Linked DNA regions of Dyadobacter pollutisoli. Each later gene encodes a partner of the first gene's protein in a complex. Links are inferred from orthologs where the notes say so. Each region holds a gene or a part of one and is shown on either strand. Other genes may lie near its edges. The genes, in order: mnmG and mnmE.

What was found.
Region 2: the proteins of mnmG (region 1) and mnmE are in contact, whole or in part, in a solved structure (PDB 9HIP), measured with the Escherichia coli proteins. The link is inferred for Dyadobacter pollutisoli from one-to-one orthologs.

The regions. Positions count from the first base shown.
Region 1 is NZ_CP112998.1:6,099,869-6,103,072, forward strand. Bases 43-2,912 are described here. They hold mnmG (tRNA uridine-5-carboxymethylaminomethyl(34) synthesis enzyme MnmG), read left to right. Parts: upstream 43-481; coding sequence 482-2,344; downstream 2,345-2,912. Other genes in these bases: ybeY (rRNA maturation RNase YbeY), read left to right, coding at 43-427; ON006_RS25085 (class I SAM-dependent methyltransferase), read left to right, coding at 2,344-2,912. In the rest of the region: more of ybeY, read left to right, coding at 14-42; more of ON006_RS25085, read left to right, coding at 2,913-3,204. UniProt on the Escherichia coli protein: NAD-binding protein involved in the addition of a carboxymethylaminomethyl (cmnm) group at the wobble position (U34) of certain tRNAs, forming tRNA-cmnm(5)s(2)U34.
Region 2 is NZ_CP112998.1:1,184,884-1,188,117, forward strand. What follows is about bases 255-3,154. They hold mnmE (tRNA uridine-5-carboxymethylaminomethyl(34) synthesis GTPase MnmE), read left to right. Parts: upstream 255-970; coding sequence 971-2,338; downstream 2,339-3,154. Other genes in these bases: ON006_RS04925 (7-carboxy-7-deazaguanine synthase QueE), read right to left, coding at 255-827; ON006_RS04935 (YgaP family membrane protein), read right to left, coding at 2,552-2,755; ON006_RS04940 (MBL fold metallo-hydrolase), read right to left, coding at 2,811-3,154. Also shown: ON006_RS04920 (OmpA family protein), read right to left, coding at 1-246; more of ON006_RS04925, read right to left, coding at 246-254; more of ON006_RS04940, read right to left, coding at 3,155-3,234. UniProt on the Escherichia coli protein: Exhibits a very high intrinsic GTPase hydrolysis rate. Involved in the addition of a carboxymethylaminomethyl (cmnm) group at the wobble position (U34) of certain tRNAs, forming tRNA-cmnm(5)s(2)U34.

The DNA.
Region 1 (3,204 bases):
AGTTCCGACAAGCATGCTTAATTTCTTCTCAGAAGACGTCGATTTCGACCTACCTCGTCCGCTTAAAACCAAAAAATGGATCAAAAAAACCTCAGAATCAGAGGGTTACGAAATATCTGATCTGAATTATATCTTTTGTTCGGACGAATACCTTTTAGAAATCAATAAACAGTACCTGGATCACGACTATTTCACAGACATCATTACGTTTGACAATAGTGAGGAAGACAATATATTGGAAGGTGACATCTACATTAGTGTGGATAGGGTGAGGGAGAATGCCGAGACGTTTCACGCCGATTTTGAGACCGAAATGCGGCGGGTACTGATACACGGATTGCTTCACCTGATGGGTTATGAAGATTCGGATGAAAGTCTGAAAAAAGCGATGAGGGCCAAAGAGGACGAGTACCTTATCCAATTCTAGTTAAATTTCCACGTGGAACACTTTAATTAAAGTGGTTTAATAAGTAAACAAATTATGTTTCAAGAATACGATGTAATTGTGGTAGGAGCGGGCCACGCGGGATGTGAAGCAGCCGCGGCTGCAGCGACGATGGGCTCCTCCGTACTGCTGATTACAATGAACATGCATACCATCGCGCAGATGTCGTGCAACCCGGCAATGGGCGGTGTAGCCAAAGGACAAATCGTTCGCGAGATCGACGCGCTCGGTGGGCAGTCAGGAATAGTGAGCGATAAGACAATGATCCAGTTCCGGATGCTTAATCTATCCAAAGGTCCCGCGATGTGGAGCCCGCGTTGCCAAAGCGACCGCGTGTTATTTGCACAGGAATGGAGGAACATTTTAGAGAACAATCCGAACGTAGATTTCTGGCAAGACACCGCGAAAGAGATCATCATAGAAAACGGTAAAGCCTGCGGCGTGAAGACTAGTCTCGGCATTGAGATCAGATCAAAATCGGTCGTGCTTACAAACGGCACATTCCTGAATGGACTCATCCATATCGGCGAGAAGAATTTCGGAGGAGGACGCACCGGTGAAAAATCCGCCACGGGCATTACCGAACAATTGGTAACACTTGGCTTCGAAGCAGGCCGGATGAAAACCGGAACACCCCCTCGAGTAGACGGACGTTCACTCGACTATTCCAAAATGGAGGAGCAGCCAGGTGACGAAAAGCCGGCAAAGTTTTCCTACACAGATACCAAGCCGCTGGCCAAACAAAGGAGCTGCTGGATTACTTACACCAATTCCGAAGTACACGAAATACTCCGCACCGGTTTTGAAAAATCCCCAATGTTCTCAGGCAGGATCAAAGGAATTGGGCCCCGGTACTGTCCTTCTGTTGAAGACAAAATCAATCGCTTTGCAGATAAGGACCGTCACCAGATCTTCGTAGAACCGGAAGGGTGGGATACCGTTGAGGTTTACGTCAATGGATTCTCTACCTCGCTTCCCGAGGATGTACAGTACGCAGCTTTGAGGAAAATCCCAGGCTTCGAAAACGCAAAAATGTTTCGTCCCGGCTACGCGATTGAATACGACTATTTCCCACCGACGCAGCTTAAATCTACCCTGGAAACACACTTGATTAAGAACCTGTTTTTTGCAGGTCAGATCAATGGTACTACCGGATATGAGGAAGCCGCCTGTCAGGGTTTGATGGCTGGTATCAATGCGCACAGAAATGTGAACGAGTTATCTCCCTTCGTACTCAAAAGATCAGAGGCATATATTGGAGTACTGATCGACGACCTGATCAATAAAGGCACGGAAGAACCTTACCGTATGTTCACTTCCCGCGCCGAATACCGGACGCTTCTTCGGCAGGATAATGCAGATATAAGGCTTACACAAAAAGGCCACGAGATTGGTTTGGCCAATGAAGAACGTCTGCTAACAGTATTGAAAAAAAAGCAGGAGGTTAACGATATCATTACTACGTTCGCTGCGACGAAAATTACTCCGGAGGAAATCAACCCGCTGCTGGAAAGTATCGGAACTGCATTAGTCCGCGAAAAACTTCCGCTCGCACAGTTGCTGAAACGACCTCAGATATCCATTGCGCAATTGTCAGGCGCAAGTGAAACAGTAGCCTCCTTGCTTGAAAATTTCAGCCCGGATTCTATTATGCAGGCCGAGATTAATCTCAAATACGACAGCTACATTGAGAAAGAAATGCTGCTCGTTGAGAAGATGAACAAGCTCGAAAACCTGGGCATCATTGAAAATTTCAACTACGATGTGGTCACATCATTATCATACGAAGGCCGTGAAAAATTGAAACGAACACGCCCTTCCACCATCGGACAAGCTTCCCGTATCAGCGGTGTAAGCCCTTCCGACATCTCAGTATTAATGCTCTTTATAGGACGATAATGTCATTAGAAACGCTTGAAAATTGCCCGGTTTGTAACAAATCCAGTTTCAGTAATTACCTGAATGTGGAAGATTATACGGTTTCACACCGGGAGTTTACCATACAACAATGCAATTCCTGTTACTTTCTATTCACTAACCCGAGGCCACCGGAACCAGAAATAGGAGCGTATTATCAATCTCAGGATTATATTTCACATCACGATGAGGCCAAAGATGTGATGAGCAAAATATATACTTCTGTGCGCGATTACACCATTGGACAGAAGGTTAAAATGATCAACGAACAGTCTTCCAAAAAGGGAACGCTGCTCGATATTGGATGCGGTACCGGTAACTTTTTAGGTGCAATCAAAGAGAATGGATGGAAAGTATTTGGTACCGAACCAGACTCCGGAGCGCGCGAAGTTGCTTCAAAAAGGGTAGGGGCAAGCATCTTTCAGGACATTCAAACTGACGCATTGCAGGGTCTGAAATTCGATGTGATTACGCTTTGGCACGTACTTGAACACGTACATCAGCTCAATGAAACCCTCGAATGGCTCACCGAACATCTAAATGAAAGCGGTACTATTATCATCGCGGTACCAAATCCACAGTCTTTCGATGCATTGAAATATGGCCGGTTTTGGGCGGCGTACGACGTTCCCCGCCACCTGTATCATTTCACCAAAGGAAGTATGAAACAGCTTCTCGAAAAGCATCATATGCATATTCAAAAGATATTACCGATGTGGTTCGATTCGTTCTATGTTGGTATGCTGAGCACCAAATACAAGGCTAAAAAAATCAACCTGATCGATAGTTTCCGCACTGGTCTGATATCTAACTGGAAAGGCAAATCCGACAACAGCGAAACA
Region 2 (3,234 bases), 4.9 Mb from region 1 along the record:
CAGGTCGACATTCCGCTGCAATTCATAGATCTGCGCAAGGCGCAAGTGCGTGTCATAGCTGTCGGGGACCTCTTGAAGCACTTTTTCAAAGAGCGTAGCAGCTTCTACGAGTTGGCGCGCCTGCCAGGCAGCCTGCGCTTTGTCGTAAATTTCCCGTGCCCGTCTCGGCAAAGTAGCATCTTGTGCTGAGGCAACGTGCAGTGTGTGAAGACTTAATAACAGAAAAAAAATCAGAACCCGGCGCATTATGGAATATTCATAAACTTGTGAGTTTGTAACGACATTTTCCATTTGGGATTGTCTTTGATATAGTCAATTATCAAAGGCAGCATCACCTGTTGCTTACTCCATTCTGGCTGGAGCAGTAGCGCGCAGTCGCCCGAAACCTGGCTGGCGTGCTCTTCTGCAAAGTCAAAATCACTTTTATTGTAGATAATGGCTTTGAGCTCATGGGCATTTTGATAGATGTCCGGGTGTGGGGTTTTAAACTTTTTCGGTGAAAAACACACCCAGTCCCAATGACCGGTGAATGGATAAACGCCTGAGGTTTCAATGTTTGTTTTGAACCCCGCCCTTTGCAGGGCAGCAGTCAGCTCATCCAGGTTATACATCAATGGCTCGCCGCCGGTAACAACCGCCAGTCGGCCTGGATACTGCAATGCTCCATCCACAATGGATGTGATACTGTGTCGGGGGTGAAGACTCGCATCCCAGGATTCTTTTACATCACACCAGTGACAACCCACCTCGCAGCCGCCCAGGCGGATAAAGTAAGCCGCTTTGCCACTATGCTGGCCTTCGCCCTGCAGGGTATAGAAGGCCTCCATGACGGGAAGCTGATGGGTGAGGATCGGTGAAGTTTCAGTAAGCAAAATTTAAAGAAGACAAATGTTTAAAAAAGTGTAACAACCAAAGCGGCTGGAAAATCCCACAAAGGTACGAAATTCAGATTTAGTCGCATATTTGCATTATGAATACAGCGAAAATCCATCAACAGGAAGTCATATGCGCGCTTGCAACCCCATCTGGCGTGGGTGCTATTGCGATCATCCGGGTATCCGGACTCGGCGCTATTGCAATGGTTAATTCGGTCTTTGGAGGGAAAAATCTTGAAAACGCGGAAAGTCATACCGTTCATTTCGGGACGATACGGTCAGAGGAGGAAGTGATTGATGAGGTACTGGTCACGATTTTTAAAACACCAAAATCATTTACGAAAGAAGATTCGGTTGAAATTTCATGCCATGGCTCTGACTACATTATCCGCCAGATACTGAAACTGCTCATTACCAAGGGGGCGAGAATTGCCAAGCCCGGGGAGTTCACTCAGCGTGCTTTCCTGAACGGCCAGTTTGACCTGGTGCAAGCCGAAGCTGTCGCCGATCTGATCGCAGCAGATTCTCAGGCCAGCCATAAAACCGCATTGAATCAACTTCGGGGTGGATTTTCTAAAAAGCTGGCCTCACTTCGCAGCGAGCTGATTCATTTTGCTTCATTAATAGAGCTTGAACTGGATTTTGGCGAAGAAGATGTCGAGTTTGCGCAGCGCGAGGATCTGCGGCGTTTGATCAATGCCTTGCAAACTACGATTGCGCCGCTGATTGATTCCTTTGATTTCGGCAATGCAATTAAAGAAGGCGTACCGGTTGCCATCATCGGCTCGCCCAATGTAGGCAAGTCAACACTTTTGAATGCACTGCTCAACGAGGAAAAAGCGATTGTGACAAGCATTGCCGGCACGACAAGGGACGTGATCGAAGACACGATCGTGCTCGGCGGGCTTAAATTCAGATTTATAGATACGGCTGGAATCCGCCAAACGGTTGATCTGGTGGAGTCAATTGGGATACAGCGCTCCAAAGCGGCAATGGAAAAGGCTGATATCGTCATTTTCCTTTTTGACAGCCAGGAAACTTTAATGGAAAATAAACAGCTCGCCAGTGATTTACCGGCAGGGAAAGAGGTTTTGTTTGTTTTAAATAAAATTGACCTGCACTCAGATCTAAGCGAGAAGTTGGCCGTTGATCACCAGGAAGTCATTCAGATTTCGGCTCAAACCCAAAAAGGACTGGCAGGTCTGACTGATAGACTGGTGTCATTGGTGCACCGGCAAGCGGCAGGTGACACGGTAGTAACCAACCTGCGCCATTACGAGCACCTGCTCAAAACCAACGAAGCATTAGCCGACGTGCTCAACGGACTCAACACCGGGATTACAGGTGATTTTCTGGCGCAGGACATCAGACTGTCGCTACATCATCTGGGTGAGATTACGGGGACAATTGTGACGGATGATCTTTTGGATAATATTTTTAGTAAGTTTTGTATCGGGAAGTAAACACATAGAATACTACTAAGTATTAATATACAAATGCCTGAAAACTAGATATTTGATCTAAATTTTCAGACGTTTTATTTTGCTCTTTCCTGAATGATTTACTAATTTTTGTCCCTCATTTGTCCCTCAAGACCAGGCGGTTTTGACAGGTCGGAAAAATGGGAGAGATTACTTCTCTTATTTACGAATAATGAAGATAAGAGTCCCATAGGTTTATTTTTTATTTCTGGTGGAGATACCGAAAATCGTGTAGAGCGGGCAAAAATTCAGAAAGGACGTTACCAGCAATACGGCCCCGATCGCCATCAAAGCGATACCTGGCGTTCCAGATGTTATGCCTGTAAAGTATAATACCGCAGCCGAAAGGGCGAGTAGCACACGAATTATTTTATCGGCAGATCCCATGTTTGATTTCATATTATGACATTTAAATGATTAAAGATTATTTTGTCGGACAGGTAGGCACTCTGATTTATAACATAGTACTTGGGCAGACGTAATTGCTTATCTGAAAAAGGCCGGATTCTTTAATTGCTTTAAAGCCTCCCTGGACGTCAATCAGATTATCGTAACCACGGGCTTTGAGGATCGAATTAAAAATCATTGAACGGTACCCGCCCGCGCAGTAAACCAGATAGGTTTTGTCTTTACTGATTTCAGCCAGGTGGTCATTGAGGTAGTCCAATGGAATATTCTCCGATCCGATTACATGCTCAGAGAAATGCTCGCTGGCTCTTCTTACATCAAGCACGGTCAAGTCATGATTGCTTGTAAGTCGCCGTGCCATTTCGACCGCAGTAACGGATTCTATATGATCGATTTCTTTACCTGCTTTTTCCCACGCCTCGAAGCCGCTATTTAGATAGCCGATCGTATAATCATAACCGACACGGGCG